Regions from separate parts of the Paenibacillus sp. 276b genome, predicted to be linked through region 2. Evidence: riboswitches for the same ligand, from Rfam matches in the RefSeq annotation. Region 2 holds a riboswitch; each other region holds the start of a gene.
What was found. A riboswitch is a leader RNA that binds a small molecule or an ion and turns the genes downstream of it on or off. The one in region 2 is predicted to bind thiamine pyrophosphate.

Region 1: linked by a shared signal. The riboswitch ahead of tenA (thiaminase II) and the one ahead of BLV50_RS10965 (ECF transporter S component) in region 2 are both predicted to bind thiamine pyrophosphate.
Region 3: linked by a shared signal. The riboswitch ahead of BLV50_RS22735 (ABC transporter substrate-binding protein) and the one ahead of BLV50_RS10965 (ECF transporter S component) in region 2 are both predicted to bind thiamine pyrophosphate.
Region 4: linked by a shared signal. The riboswitch ahead of BLV50_RS09130 (thiamine phosphate synthase) and the one ahead of BLV50_RS10965 (ECF transporter S component) in region 2 are both predicted to bind thiamine pyrophosphate.

The regions. Positions count from the first base shown of each region.
Region 1 covers NZ_FNRR01000001.1:984,295-988,354, reverse strand. The annotation lists gene BLV50_RS04320 (TetR/AcrR family transcriptional regulator) at 1-720, opposite strand, end outside; gene BLV50_RS04315 (GNAT family N-acetyltransferase) at 770-1,303, opposite strand; gene tenA (thiaminase II) at 1,347-2,018, opposite strand; TPP riboswitch at 2,140-2,238, opposite strand; gene BLV50_RS04305 (hypothetical protein) at 2,285-2,575, opposite strand; gene BLV50_RS04300 (NAD(P)/FAD-dependent oxidoreductase) at 2,584-3,714, opposite strand; gene BLV50_RS04295 (AraC family transcriptional regulator) at 3,957-4,060, shown strand, end outside.
Region 2 covers NZ_FNRR01000002.1:18,313-22,372, forward strand. The annotation lists gene BLV50_RS10955 (S-layer homology domain-containing protein) at 1-434, shown strand, start outside; gene BLV50_RS10960 (pectate lyase) at 760-1,428, shown strand; TPP riboswitch at 1,748-1,858, shown strand; gene BLV50_RS10965 (ECF transporter S component) at 2,100-2,693, shown strand; partial or broken gene BLV50_RS33780 (ATP-binding cassette domain-containing protein) at 2,784-3,134, shown strand; gene BLV50_RS10970 (ATP-binding cassette domain-containing protein) at 3,156-4,060, shown strand, end outside.
Region 3 covers NZ_FNRR01000005.1:114,615-118,674, forward strand. The annotation lists gene BLV50_RS22725 (ABC transporter permease) at 1-500, opposite strand, end outside; gene BLV50_RS22730 (thiamine-binding protein) at 500-790, opposite strand; gene BLV50_RS22735 (ABC transporter substrate-binding protein) at 1,014-2,054, opposite strand; TPP riboswitch at 2,276-2,388, opposite strand; gene BLV50_RS22740 (NAD-dependent epimerase/dehydratase family protein) at 2,534-3,289, opposite strand; gene BLV50_RS22745 (VOC family protein) at 3,307-3,693, opposite strand; gene BLV50_RS22750 (DUF2798 domain-containing protein) at 3,880-4,060, shown strand, end outside.
Region 4 covers NZ_FNRR01000001.1:2,159,447-2,163,506, reverse strand. The annotation lists gene BLV50_RS09135 (ABC-F family ATP-binding cassette domain-containing protein) at 1-1,068, shown strand, start outside; TPP riboswitch at 1,202-1,311, shown strand; gene BLV50_RS09130 (thiamine phosphate synthase) at 1,603-2,220, shown strand; gene thiO (glycine oxidase ThiO) at 2,225-3,457, shown strand; gene thiS (sulfur carrier protein ThiS) at 3,454-3,657, shown strand; gene BLV50_RS09115 (thiazole synthase) at 3,661-4,060, shown strand, end outside.

The DNA of each region.
Region 1 (4,060 bases), on a different contig from region 2:
TTTGGTCAGTTCTTTCGCTTTAATAGGTACTTCCAATTGGAGAATAGAATGACTGAATTTCTGAAGACCTGCAATCAGGTTATTTTTATCCAACACAATTTCTTTGGAATCAGGAGCGATCATCAAAAGACTTGGAAAATCTATAATATGCTCTTGTCTTTCCAGCATGGAGCGAAGCAAGATTTCAATGTAGTTCAGGATTTTGGGCACAAGATGGTTCCAATCCGGTTGGTCAAGATGGAAGTTTCTCCACATGTTCGAGATTTGATGGATCATGCCAAAACCAAAAATAGCCCCTTCATAAGCAAAAGGTTTTAATTCTTTACCAAATACCTGTACCAGTCGTTCAGATAACCAATTTAACTGTATGCGAGTCAAGTTTTTCAGATCGCATTCTCCAGAGTAGAAGCCTGTCCAGAATAGCTCCACAACAAGCTTTTTTTCTGGCAAAATCATCGGCACCATAATCTGATCCACCAGTAAATCAAAATCGGAAGCATAGCTTTGGCTCTCCAAATCTTTGCGAATCATCATATCTTCCTGTACACGTTGCTCCAGAATGGCAAGAATACAATCATCCTTCGAGCCAAAGAATTTATAAAATGTTCCTTTGGACACACCTGACTCGTCTAGGATCATTTGTATGGAGGTGTTGGTCACTCCATGTTTCCCAAAGAGTACAAGCGCTGAGTCCAATAACATTTGTTTCCGCTTATTCATAAGTTCCCCCTGGATGATTTAGGTGGTTCACGTTACGATATCTAGTAACCTATTGCAAATCCACTGCAAACATCATATGTTCCTTCCAAATCCCCTTGATTTTAATATTCTGCCGGTCCGTCTCCTGAAAGCCCGCCTTGCGAAGCACTCGAATCGATCCGGCATTGTCAGGCAGCGCACCTGCCTCCACTCGTTTTATACCCGCTTCATTCATAGCAAAATCCAGTGCTAGCTGAAGGGCTTCACTCATATATCCCTTGCCATTCTGCACCTGATCGAGCACATAACCAACAATCCATTTGGTGGTGGAATCCAGTTCAAGCTCGAACAGAGAGATCTCCCCAATAAGCTCATGCGTATGGTTCAGAAAGATCCCGAAAGAGTACCGTTTCCCCTCTTCCCTCGCCTTGTTCCAACCTTCGAGAAGGGCTACTTGGCCCTCCAATGTATAGAATGTATCCGATCGTTCGCTTGCCGATATTTCTTCGAAAATAGCCCGGTTACGGAACTGCAAATCCAGTAGCCCAGCAGCGTCTTCCACGTTCAAAAATCGTAAATAGATGCGTTCTCCACGATTGTCCATCTGTATGTTCATCCTTATCTCTGGTTGTAGTAGATTGCATTCATCAGAAGTACGAGAGTTGCCGTTTATAAGCCATATCCCAGAATAGATATTCAAATTCAACACTTCTTCTGAATATGTCTTCAATGGCCTCCAGTTCCTGCTCGGTTTTATGTTCGCATAATGCATCCAGTGTATCATAGAACCATTCGAATGAGTCGCGGAATTCATCACTTGCATAATTTTCGATCCAAGTCTGATAGAAATTGCCCTCTAATGAATCTCGATATTGTTCTTTTAATCTTGTGGCATAGTCGTAATACGTCCACGCACAAGGGAAAATGACGGCGATGATTTCAGCAACCCCACCTGTTTGTGCAACACTCATCATATTCGACGTATACGCCTTGTTGTAAAGAGAGGGTTTGACAGCATGATTTTCATCCAGCGTAATCCCAAATTCATTCATATAATTTCGATGCAAATCCATTTCTTCGTACAGAATAGCGTGTTGAATCACCGTAAAGTTCGTCATCAGTTTTTCATCTGTCGCCTTCACCGCACCCATGGCAAAAATCTTCGCATATTCAATCAGATATGTATAGTCCTGAAGAAGATAAAACTTAAACGCTTCTTGATCCAGTGTGCCTTTCCCCATTTCATGTAAAAAAGGATGGTTGTATCCATCTTCCCATACGGTTCTGGACTTATCTTTTAACGTTCTTGAAAATGACATGATCATTTCTCCTTATATTAAAATTATAATGTTCCCGCTTCACATCCAGCTATCGCGTTCTGTCATCCAAAATGCAGACCAAAAAGCCCTTGTCCTATTTTCGGCAAGGGCAAAATAACATGAGTACATGTCATTTGCTCCCTACGTCAGTATTAACTAACAGGTTCAAAGGGTCAGGTTTTAACCTTCTCAACTGCGAACAGTCCCCCTGCAAATAGCTCAGGCTTATTACAACATGTGTTTTTCCAAATGTCAATCCATTCCTATTAATCTTCAAGTTCCCCTAAATCTTCTTGCAACTTCTTAAGTCGGGTGCGGATATCCTTAATCATACTTTGCAATTTGTTTAACTCATCTACCCATTTTTGCTCATTAGAGACGTTCGTCGCTGAATTTGAATGATACGCCGGAGACGTCTTTAACTTGTTTAAATCCGATTCGTAACCCCTCCGCTCTTCCTCGGCTTTTGCTAATTCCTCCTCGGTGATGCCAATCTGGTGCTCCAGATAAATAATGTCTGATGAGTTACCGTGAGTTAAGCGCTGTGAATACGTCATCGTTCACCTCATTTCTGATGATCCATTGCTTTTCCAAGGTCATATGGCTGAATATCGATATCCAATTTCATACCCAGAGCCAATTTGGCAAGTTGACTTCCAATAAAAGGCCCCATCGTTAGCCCAGACGCACCAAGCCCGTTGGCTGTGATTAAGCCATTCCAACCAGGAACAGCACCCATTACCGGAAGAAAACCTGGTGTAAACGGACGGAAACCTACTCTTACTTCCTGAAACGTGCTATCGGCTAAACCTGGAGCCAGTTCCAATCCTTTATTCAAAATTTCCTGCATTCCGCCTGCGGTTACTCTTATATCATAGCCTTCAATATCATTTTCGTGAGTCGCCCCGATCACAATCTTCTGTTGATCAAAGGCTAACAGATATTGATCCGAAGGAGGCATGACCACAGGCCATTTCCCAGTGTCTTCTCGATCATGAACCTGCAAATGCATAATTTGCGCCTTCTGATAATGAACCTTAAAATCAATGCCCAAGGGCTTCAACAGTTCACTAGCCCAAGCGCCGGCACACACAATAACCTCGTCAGCCGATATGACTTGACCGTCAACAACCACTCCAGTTACTCGGTCCGATTCATATTGAAGTGTCGCGTCCCCATTAATCAGGACCGCTCCATTTCGCTGTGCCGATCGGATTAAGGCATCACGCAGTGCACGTCCATCGATACGCGCAGCACCACTGATGTAGACGGACTGAAAGTTCTCCTCCAGGAGAGGAAAACGCTCATGGGTTTCTTTTGCATCCAGACGGGTAATATCGGCAATCTCCGGTGCATCTTCTTTACGAAGGTGTGCTCGCTCCTGCATCTTGTTGATTTTCTCTACTTCCGTATGAATACTAAGAGCACCCACTTGAGCGTAACCCGTTTCCGTTTCCCCTTCACTCTTGAGTTCTTCAATCAAACCGGGATAAAAACGTGCACCAGCCTTGGCAAGCTGATACCAATCCTGATTACGGCGCTGAGATAACCAGGGACAGATGATCCCGGCAGCAGCATCCGTAGCCTGCCCTCGATCTTTCCGGTCTATAATAAGAACTTCCGCACCCCGTTTTGCCAATTGATATGCTGTGGAAGCCCCAAGAATTCCTGATCCTACGACGATGACTTTCTTCATGACTGCATCCCTTTCCTAAATCACTGTATCCATTATAGCGTATACTGTTTGGTCTGATAATGGCAAGGCATCGACATGATGATACATAATCCTAAAAGGTTTTCGATAAGTCGTTCATCGAAGTAAATAGTTCGTTTAAATTAATGTTATTTATGTAATATAATTCAAATCAGGTTTCTTTTAACTCTGTATCCGCGCCATTTACGCACACGACCTTTAACGAAATGAGGAATAACACAACGATGCCGAAACCTAGTACGGGGAATTCACTGGATACCGATATGCCGCTTATGATTACAGGTCAAAACCAGCTGACCGTAGATGAATTAATGAATTGGAACGGCCA
Region 2 (4,060 bases):
TGGACTCCCATCTTATCGGTCCTGGAGGTTCGGGTGACATTTTCCATACGTATTATGGTGACAAGAAATACTATTACGACGGAGAAGTTTTAGTTGATTTGGACTTGGATGATGTCACGTCCTATGGACCAGAAACAACAACAATTCGTCATCTTCTTCCAGGCACGTATACTTTCTATGTACATCATTACTCAGGAGTAAGTACAATTAAGAGTTCTGGTGCTAAAATTGAAGTATTCAATGGGGCGGTGGCCACACCAAGTGCAGAGTTTATCGTTTCTGAAGGAAGCGGAAGCGAAAGATACTGGGTTGTCTTCAAAATGGTTGTTTCGGAGACTGGAACAGTTACTTTTGAAACCGTGAATGAATTCACAGACATGACCCCACTTTACACACTTCAATCAACGAATAATAATATTGAGGAAGAACTATAGGAATCTTACAGATTGTAGAGAAACCCTGTCTTTTATAGATTAGGGGTTTCTTTTTTTTGTTATAGTACTTTTGATTTACAGATACAAATACAGCATACCCGAAGTTGAGATCGGCACATTACACAATGGAGTACGATGCAAAAAATGCCGAGAACACAGGCATACTGCTGTCGTTTCTATATCTAAGCTAATGATTATTATCGTAACATCCCTTTTTTGGTAGGATCAGGGTAGGTTCCGAGCCAGAGGTGCACCTCTGATCGGTTCCTTGAGGACAAGCTTATGCTTGTACGCCAATTCATCAGAATAAGGGAGGATTTAAATTATGAAAAAAGTGTTGACGTTGCTGCTGTCTGCGGGTCTGGTCGCTTCATTATTAGGTGCAATTCCGGCTTTTGCTGCACCTACTGTTGTAAACTCAACGATTATTGTAGCCAAGGGAGAAACTTTTGATGGCAAAGGCCAAACGTATGTAGCCAACCCTTCCACCCTGGGAGATGGATCTCAAGCGGAAGATCAGAAGCCGGTATTTCGGTTGGAGGCAGGCGCCACGCTCAAAAATGTGATTATCGGTTCACCTGCAGCTGACGGTGTTCATTGTTATGGTAACTGCACGATATCAAATGTGATTTGGGAGGATGTCGGTGAGGACGCTCTGACTCTGAAATCAGCCGGAACGGTTAACATCACTGGTGGTGCAGCTTACAAGGCCTATGATAAAGTATTTCAAATGAATGCAGCCGGAACGATTAACATTAAAAATTTCCGTGCAGACGATATTGGCAAGCTGGTACGTCAGAATGGCGGAACAACCTTCGCCGTGAACATGACGCTAGACAACTCGGACATTTCCAATGTCAAAGATTCCATTATGCGTACGGACAGCAGTACATCGCAAGGGAAAATTACAAATACCCGTTACTCCAAAGTACCGACCTTGTTTAAAGGCTTTGCATCGGGCAAAACAAGTCAATCCGGGAATACACAATATTAAAACAGAGCATACCGGTTCTCAATAATTTTCCTCTAAAGGATATGAAGCATAACAATTAAAGGGGATGTCCTATAAGTCATGAATATGACGGGGACATCCCTTGTTCGCGTTATCTTGGTCTAATGAGCCTGGCACACGTTATTCGCTCTCATTTGCACCTTTCTGAGATGTAACGAATTACAGAGACGTTATTTCTTGAAGCAGAGGTATATGACGCATAAATGAGACATATAGTTAATCACTCTTTCTTCTAGTTTAAACTGATTTTTTCTTATCGGGATTGTCACAAATACCCATGTGTTGTACAGTAGAAGCAATGAAATAAGTGAACCGGGTGCTCAATGAAGTTGGGCTGAGAGAGCGGCCTTGTGCTGCTGACCGTATATCTGATCTGGGTAATGCCAGCGTAGAGAACATGAATTTGCGATGAGCAATGGTAAGTGATAAGGGATAGAACATAAATGTCAGCGTTTCTTGGTTGCAACGGGATTTCTCTGATGTGACGGGGATGGTGTCGTTTGTTTTCTTCTTTCTCTATATCTGCCTAATGCGTTGCATCGTGAGAATTGTAAACTGTGCGTATGGCCTGCCTGTGAACCGGGGAGGCTTTTTTTGTTTGTTTTATTGTTTTTTTTATAAATCTAGGGAAACAGAGGAAGGAAGTAGAGAACATGTCAACAGCAGTAGGCAGCAACAGATTGAAGTTAACCGATATTTTGGTAACAATTGTGATTGCGGTAGTCTTTGGGGTGATCTACAAAATATGGGGACCTACATATGATCTGATGAAGCCATTCGGCGTTCATGCGGAGCAGATGATTTACGGCATGTGGTTCATGGCGGGCACCTTTGCCTTTGTAATTATTCGCAAGCCGGGTGTAGCCATTCTGGCCGAAGTTGCGGCATCAACGGTGAGTGCTTTTCTAGGTAGTGAGTGGGGCATGTCGACACTGGTGTATGGGCTGCTGCAAGGGCTGGGTGCAGAGATCTTCTTCGCCGCATTTCTGTATCGGAAAAGCAATCTGTTCGTTACCTGCCTTGCGGCTATTGGTGCAGCAGCGGCTTCGCTTGTACTCGATTATCAGTATGGGTACATTGATTCCCTCACAGCTTGGAACTACACGCTGTTTATCGGATTCCGCTTCATTGGAAGTATTCTGATTGCGGGTGTATTCACCTATTATCTCGCCAAAGCGCTGGAGCTTACAGGTGTAACACGATCCCTTAGACCGGTGTCGAAGCAGGATTATGAGGCGCTGGACTAGATGAATGAAGTGGAGAATGTGCAAGCGGTAGGTGTTACGAATCTAAGATGCAAGTTCCCGGGAGAGAAGGCCTTGGTGTTCCAAGGCTTGTCTCTCTCTGTGCGTCAAGGGGAGAAAGTATTGTTGCTTGGACCAAGCGGCTCTGGCAAATCAACCTTGTTGCAAATTCTGAGTGGTCTGATTCCGCGATCTGTGGAGATTCCGATGAAATGTGATGATATTCAGGTTCCTGAGCAGCCCGGCATTGTTTTTCAAGATCCGGATACCCAGTTCTGTATGTCGTATACGGATGAAGAGATTGCTTTTGTACTGGAAAACCGGAATATTCCACGCGAGCAGATGTCTGCTCTTATTCATCGATATCTGGAACAGGTGGGGTTATGCTTTGAACATAATCGAACACTCATTCAATCCATGTCACAGGGCATGAAGCAGCGTCTTGCGATGGCTTCGATTCTGGCCATGGAGCCAGACGTACTCTTTTTGGATGAACCAACGGCACTGCTGGATGATGAAGGAACCTCTCAAGTATGGGAAACGGTGAAACAGATTGCACAGGACAAAACACTCATTATCGTAGAACATAAAATTAATGAAATCGTCGAGTGGGTAGACCGAATCATCGTATTGTCGCCTGAAGGAAAGATTGTGGCAGATGGCCCGGCGAATCAGGTGTTTACAGATGAGCGGAATATGCTCAGGGAATACGGAATCTGGTATCCAGGAGTTTGGGAAGAGCGAGGGCAGACGAAAGCACAGACGTTGGTCACAGGAGAGTTTATTCGTTATGGGGCAACAGAAACTGAAAGTATGGATAACAAGGAGGAGCGAGCTTCTGCGCAGCCCCAACCAGCCCTGGAAATGCAGCAATTCACCGGATGGCGCGGAAAAACACCTTTCATTCAGGTGGAACAGGCCAAGGTATGGCACGGAGATTGGGTGGGGATTGTCGGGGCTAACGGGGCAGGTAAAAGTTCGTTATTGCTATCCATGATGAATATTCTAAAAACGACAGGTCATTATGTTGTGGAAGGACAATCGGCCGGAAAAACCGAGCAGCTTGCAGATCACATTGCCTTTGTATTCCAGAATCCTGAATTTCAATTCGTGACCAATACAGTCCGGGATGAAGTGGGATTCTCCTTGCTGAGCGGCAAGTTAACTGCCGAAGAAAGAGGTATCAAAACCGATAATATGCTGGAGCAATTCGGACTGAGTGAGCTGTCCGGTAGGCATCCATACCAATTGTCGATGGGACAGAAACGACGACTGAGTGTAGCATCAGCTCTGGTACGGGAACAGCGTATTTTGTTACTGGATGAACCTACCTTTGGACAGGATGCGCGGAATACTTTTGCCATGTTATC
Region 3 (4,060 bases), on a different contig from region 2:
AGCTTCCAGAAAATTTGGCCGCGTTTTGCACCAGCCATGCGCATATAGTTCATCATCGCCGCATCGGTGCGGGTCAACCCGTCCATGGCAGCTACAGCCACCGGGAAGAAGCAGACCAGGATGATGGTAATCAGTTTGGGCAGCAGCCCAAATCCGAACCAGATCAGCAAGAGCGGAGCAAGCGCAATGGTCGGTATATTTTGACTAAGAATAAGTAATGGATAGAGTGCAGATTTCAAAAATGGAATCAGATGCAGCACCATCGCAATCAGTAATCCCACAAGTGTACCTGCTGCAAACCCAATCAATGTCAGCTGGATTGTTGCCCATGCATGCATACCAAGTCGCTCGGCCTGGGATGCTGCTTCATGGGCGATGTCCGAAGGCGCAGGCAGCATCCATTTCTCAATATGGAACAGGGAGACGGCTCCCTGCCATATCGCTATAAAGAGAATAACCGCCACAAAGGGCGGCCATACGCTTTTCCAATAGGCATGCATTAGCGATATTTCTCCGTCAGGGTGTCCATGCTGAAGCCACTTGGGCTATGGGCGATTTTGATCTGTGAGATGATGCTAGGGCTGCCAGCTTCCACGAGAACTTCGTGCATTTTGCGGACAACCTCCAGCAGTTCCTCTAGTTCTCCCTCCATCGTGGTATCGAGTGGATTAACCTGATATTTCAAGCCAGACTGCTGAATGACTTCAATCGCACGATCAACATAAGGATAGGAATTTTCGCCATTTGGCGTTTTGGGAATGACTTGAATGCTAAGTAGTGTGCTTGCCATGAGAGATCACTTTTCCTTTCGAAATATATAAAATGAACTAATGACTGTTACACTTGCCACTTCGATGACAGAATAACCTTCCAATCGCTGTTATCCCCAGATTTTTTTGATTCCCTTCTCCAAAGGGAAAATCCGGTGATAAAGGCGAACGCTTCGCTTTTTCACGTTATTTCTGTCCTCTTCGTCATCGTGTAAATACTAAGTTCGTTTTATATGGATAATTTTATTGGGGTAAGAACTCGTTTGTATATGCTTTGGATACATCTACCTGCTTATCGAGCAGTTTTTTGCTAAACATCCAATCCGTGTAGTTCTGCCATACTTCCTGCTTTTGCTCACCCCAGCGTGGTGCGTCATCCTGATATTTTGGACTCAGCCACTTCTGGCTTGCGAGTACAAGATCCTTATCCAGATCCGGTACGGCCTTGATCAGAATGTTGGCAGCGTCTTCGGGATGTTCAATCGCATATTGATATCCTTCGGAAGTCGCTTTCAAGAACGCTTTAACCAACTCGGGATCGTCCTGAATCGTCTTTTCATTGGTAACGAGTACAGGTGTGTAGTAGTCCAGTGCATCGGAATAATCTTTCACATATAACATGTCGATCGGTTCGCCGCGCAGTTCGGCTTCAATGCCCGTCCATGCGTAGAAAATCCAGGCAAAGTCGATATCGCGTTTCACAGCGGTGAAGAAGTCTGCATCGCCCATGCTAATATTTTTTACTTTGGATACATCGGCGCCTTCGCCTTCCATAATGGATTGCATCACAGCTTCTTCCACCGGGGAGCCCCAGCCACCATAGGTTTTACCTTCAAAATCTTTGGGGGATTTGATGTTCCGGTCCACCGGAGCGGCAAATCCGGACGTGTTATGCTGAATGACTGCAGCGATGGACACGAGCGGTACGCCCTGTGTGCGGGCCTGGGTTACACTCTCCTGATAACTTACGCCAAAAGGCACTTCGTTCGAAGCTACCATCGTATCCGCGCCTCCGGCACCTGGCTGTACAATCTCGACATTTAAGCCTTCGGCTTTGTAAAAACCTTGATCTACAGCCGCATACAGGCCGGTATGATTCGTATTTGGTGTCCAGTCCAGCACCACTTTAATGTCCTTGAGGGCTGCGTTGTCACCTTCATTGCTGTTTTCGGTGTTGCTGCTGCCATTTTCTCCTGAAGGTGCAGCTTCTTTGCCGCCACATGCGGCCACAGCCACAAGTAGTACGCACAAGAGCATTAGGCCCATCATTTTACGCCATCTCATCTTCATTTCTCTCCTTCATGTTGTCCGGCCAGTGGCGCGGGGTACTCCTTGGCTTCATATCCAAGCTTCTTGCATAAATCGACAGATTTATACCAGCTATGATCCGGATGACGTCACTTTTTTTAGCTCTCTGGCTATATAAAAGAACATTAAAAAAGCGCCCCGTTAATCCGGGACGCGTGCAGGCGTTAGAGATGTGGCACTCAGCAAAGAGGCTGGGCCAATTCGATATACTCCGATTCCTACGCTGGCATGATCCAGATCAGGTCTAAGGGTCAGTATCTTGGTGGGATACACTCTCAGCCGGCCTATTCCGACTCCCCTGGGAAACTATGAAGTTACGGGCATTACTAGGTGTAATTATAGGCCAGAGGCCCACGCATGTCCAGTCAGGAACTGGATAGGGGCACGTATGAATGAATCAAAGAGGCCATTATACATGCGTATAACGACCTCTCTAGATGTGTGATTTTCAACAATTATCGTGGCGAATCATATAAGGAAATCTGACTGAGTGCAAAAGCATCGGATTTCGGGTCATAGCCTACCTGTTTCTGAGTGGTTTCCAGATTCAATCGTTTAAACCGATTATTCGAGATCCCATGCAGTATGGTGAAGGGCTCCAGATCTGTAGTTGTAATTGCTTTGAACATCAAATCACACAAGTCAGCCGGACTAATATACGCGCTCATATCCCTTGCCTCCAGCGCGGGTCCATCCGGTTGGAAATCATCATATGCACCTATACGTATTGCTACACTTTGTAAACCTTCGGTATATGCAAAATAGGAAGCGAGCGATTCACCAAAACATTTGCTAACTCCGTACAAATTCCGTGGGCGTGTCGGCATGTCCGGATAGACTTGAGCATCAATGGGATACCCCTCGATCGTCTGTGCACTGCTTGCCAGAATGACTCTCCGCACACCTTGGTCCTTAGCTGCACGGAATACATTAAATGTACCTTTGATATTGATGTCCAACAACGATTCATAGAATCCGGCATGCGGGGAAGGATCTCCCGCCAGATGTACAACCACATCCATGCCTTCGCAAGCGTGCTGACAGGCTTCGGGATCTGTCACATCAAGTGTCATGATCTCATGGCTTGTCCCTTGATACGTATGCAGTCTGTCGATATTCAAATCCGTTAGTCGCAGGTGAAATGCTTCTGACAAGTGTTGGGACAAGTCACGTCCAATTTTTCCGGCTGCGCCGGTAATTAAAATGTTCATTAAATCAGCTCCAATTCTTAGCGCTGGAAGAACTCGATCCATTCCTTCTCGGGTCCATAGATGAAGAAATAACGGTAACCGTTAGGCAGTGTAATCATCTCTCCATCAATAAACTCGGCCTCAGTTGCCTTAATGCGGTTGTACTCAGACTCAAGGTCATCGACATGGATAGCAAAATGATGCACCGTACCTTCGGAAGGCAGCTTGTCGCTGTATCCCTGAATCAACTCAATCTCAGTCTCATCGCTTCCGTTGAAGCCGAGAAAGGCGAGCTGAATGACACCGTTGGTGTGGGTTACCCGATCTTTCAATTCAAGACCAACAATCTCCGTATAGAAACGCAGCGTGGTCTCTAGATCACGAACGGCAATGCCGACGTGGTCAATGCGCTTTTGAAAACTCATAATCCAAATCCTCCTTATATGCATTGAATCTTTTCTACCATTTTAAGGGATATCATAGGGCTGTACTACGAGGTTGTCAAATAGGATTTTAATTTGGAAAAATTATAATTGTTCACAGAATGTTCACTTATGAGGAGGGGTTCGTCATCTCTATAATTACGAAGGTAAACAGAGAGGATGAGAGAATTGCCAACAACGAAGAAAGAACAGATTATTTTTGGAATGATGATGTGCACAGGAATGGTCATCGTCATGATGGCCTTCAATTTATGGCACAATGGGTTATTGAGCAAGATGTCCGCGCTTGAAATATTGCTTCAGTTCATATTGTGCTTTGTCATTGCATTTCTGGTGGAGTCCTTTATTG
Region 4 (4,060 bases), on a different contig from region 2:
GCGCTTAGTGGTGGTCAGCGTACGAAGGTATTGCTTGCCAAGCTTTTACTGGAGAAACCCACAGCTCTTTTGTTGGATGAGCCGACGAACTATCTCGATGTGGAACACATTGAATGGCTGACGCGTTACCTGAAGGATTACCCGTATGCGTTTATTCTGATTTCGCATGATACAGAGTTTATGAATGAGGTCGTTAACGTTATTTATCATCTGGAATTTGCCAAGTTGACGCGTTATGCAGCGAACTATAACAAATTCCTTGAAATGGCCGACATGAATAAGGCGCAACATATTGATGCTTATGAGAAACAGCAGGAGTTTATCAAGAAGCAGGAAGATTTCATTCAGCGGAACAAAGCCCGCGCTTCCACTTCCGGTCGTGCCAAGAGCCGTGAGAAGCAGCTCGGCAAGATTGAACGGATTGATCGTCCAGACGAAGCGGCCAAACCCACATTCAAATTCAAGGATGCCCGGGCGAGTAGTAAAACCGTCTTTGAGGGTATTGATTTTGAAATCGGATATTCATATGCATTATTGCCTAAAATGACGATGACGATTGAGCGTGGCGAGAAAATTGCCATTGTTGGATGTAACGGTGTAGGTAAATCCACACTGCTCAAGACGATCTTGGGGAAAATCCCACCAATTAGCGGTAAGACTTTCTTGGGGGACTATCTGGAAACAGCTTATTTCGAACAGGAAGTACGTGCAGGTAATATTACCCCGATCGAAGATGTGTGGAATGAGTTTTCTCATCTGACACAGAATGAAGTCCGGGGCCATCTCGCACGTTGTGGATTAAAAAATGAGCATATCACCCGCCCGCTTAACGCACTTAGTGGTGGTGAACAAGCCAAGGTTCGTTTATGTAAGCTTCTGATGCGTGAAAGTAACTGGATTTTGTTCGATGAGCCCACAAACCATTTGGATGTAACCGCAAAAGCAGAGCTAAAACGTGCCCTGCAGGAATTCAAGGGTACCGTGCTGCTCGTATCCCATGAACCTGAATTTTATGAAGGTTGGGTAACCAAAACGTGGGATGTTGAAGCTTGGTCCGACAAACAATAGTTTCTACGAAATTCTTCGCACCAGAAACAGCAACTTCGTTAACTACATGACTTCAGCAATGGTGAACAACGTAATTCATGGAAATGTACGGTGACAAAAAAAGGTGTCTATGGTAACATAGGCTACAGCTTCATATGAACACTAGGGGGGCCGCACGATGCGGCTGAGATGGAAGAATGCGATTCCGGACCCTTTGTACCTGATCTGGATCATACCAGCGTAGGGAAGTGGCGCGTTTCAGCTAATGACAAAGAGCTTTATCGTTGACTTTGCGATATGGCCTGCAAGATGAATCATGCAGTTCTATGTATACAGCGTTGCGACTATGGATGGTTTCTATAGTTGTTGTGCGTTATGTATAGAGTAATTGCATGCGACAGTCATTCAGTTGATCCATGAATTTTAAATTCGTGGCCACTCCCCTACGGGAGTGGCTTTTTTGTTGTTGTATATCAGCTTAAATCATGCAAGAGGAGGGCGAATAGGACGGTAATCTTCCACGAACATGTAATAACAAGATCATTCGAACTGCATGTGGTTTCACCAGGTACAGGAGACTTGGACTCTTTTCTGAATATTGCTAAGGGTATATGGCGGTGGGTCGATTATATCCACATTCGGGAAAAAAAGCTGACCCTTGAAGAACAGATTTATTGGGCGCAAGGTCTAAAAACACAAGGTGTTCCATCTGACCGAATCATTATGAATGGCTCAGATCAGCTGGATCAATATGCTTCAATTGGTGGTGTGCATTGGGGTCAAGCGGTTATTCGCAGCTATGATAAGGATGAGTTGAGGAGAGTCGATCGGCTGCGCGTAGGCATATCGGTTCATTCTCTGGAAGAAGCAAAAGTTGCAGAAGAACAGGGAGCGGATTATCTCTTTTATGGGCATGTCTATGCTTCAAATAGTAAACCGAATTGCGAACCCAGAGGGCTAAGTGCGTTAGCTGAGGTATGCTCTAATGTTTCGATTCCCGTGATCGCGATTGGCGGGATTAGTCCTGAGAATATTGCTGCCATTCGAACTGCTGGTGCTAGAGGAGCCGCTGTAATTTCAACGATTTGGACGACCGATAAGCCGGAAGTAGCTGCCGCTTCATTGCGACAGGCGATCACGGATTCAGAAAAGTACGCCGAACCAAGGAGATGAGATCTTGAGAGAGGAAGCAAGAAGTCGAAGCAGGAATCGTTCAGGCTATCATCCAGGAATCGTTTCGGGAAGTAAAGTTGGAGCGGAAGTTCGAGGCAAGCTTCATGCAGAAACCATTATTGTAGGTGGAGGAGTTATCGGATGTGCCATCGCATGTGAACTCGCTACTCGAGGCCATGACGTTCTTCTGGTTGAGCGGGCGCGGATCGCTGGGGGAACTTCCTGTGCAGCCGCAGGCATGCTTGCTGCTGATAGTGAGGAATTCACTCATGCTGTAATGGCAAAGCTTGCAAGGCAGAGCAGAGCTTTGCTTCATGAGCAGAAGGAACGGATCAGTTCGCTTAGCGGAGTGGAAATGGGGCTGCAACAGCATGGATTTATTACTCCTTTTCGTTCATACAGTGAGGTCAGCAGTTACAAGAATGATCGTAGATCGTCTACCTTATCTACAGAACATATTTGGTGGGATCGTATTGCTGTCCAACAGGAAGCTTCATGGTTAAACAGGGATACGTATGGAGCATTTTACAGACCTTCCGAGAGCGAGGTTCTTCCTGTCAACTTAACGCAGGCTTATGTCAGATCGGCTCAAGCCATGGGTGCAAGGGTGATGGAAGGGGTACAGGATGTCCGTTTGCATACGAATGTAAACGGTGTGCAAGGAATCGAGACTTCAATAGGAACGATGACATCGAGAAATGTAATTATTGCTACAGGGTTACATGGTGAAGAATTGATGAGACATGTAGGTCTGAAATCGCCTGTTTTACCAGTAAAGGGGGAGATTGCAGCCGTGCAGTTTTCTCCCCACCATGCCGGGTACAGGCCAGACAAAACGGTGTATGCAGAGGATATATATATTGTTCCCAAAGCCAATGGAGAAGTATGGATCGGTGCAACAAGCCTTCCTGGAAGAACAGACATGAAAGTTTCGGTACAAGGCATTCAGAAGTTGCTTGCAGCTGCAACAAACTGGGTACCTGGCATGAAGGAAGCACATTTTATCCAAGCGTGGGCTGGTGTCCGTCCTTCGACTCCGGATGGATTGCCCTATGTGGGGGCTTGTGATAGTGTACCGGGTTTATTCGCTGCTTTTGGACATTATCGTAACGGCATATTGCTTAGTGCAATTACAGCCAGCCTTATGGCTGACTTGATTTGTGGCAAAACCTCGGAAGAACTGGGGATTCAGGACCTTTGTCCAGAACGTTTGAACATAAAGGAGATGTTGCAGTGAACATCATTGTCAACGGACAAACCATGCAAATTGAAGATAGCTTAAATCGTGTAGATAAATTGCTCCATTCATTTAATTTGCAAGTAAAAACCGTCGTGGTTGAATTGAATCGGCAAATTTTAACGCGGGAATATCATGAAACGACGGCGTTAAGAGACGGAGACCGAATTGAAATTGTACATTTTGTGGGAGGCGGTTGAATTATGTTGAGGATTGGAAATTATACGTTTGAGTCTAGATTGCTGCTGGGTACAGGCAAATTTTCGGACTTGGAAGTGCAGAGCCAGGCGGTTGAAGCCTCCGGTACGGAAGTATTAACGTTCGCGGTTCGGCGTTTGAACTTGGAAGATCGGAACAAACAGCACTTTCTGGACACACTGGATTTGAAAAGATATACCCTGCTTCCCAATACAGCGGGTGCTGCAACAGCAGAGGAAGCTGTGCGAATCGCTGAACTAGCTCGGGCTTCAGGACTTTGTGATATGATAAAAGTAGAAGTTATCGGCGATGGAATCACATTACTTCCTGACCCAATTGAAACCTATAAAGCTTGCGAGATCTTGCTTGAAAAGGGCTTTACGGTACTGCCTTATATCTCGGACG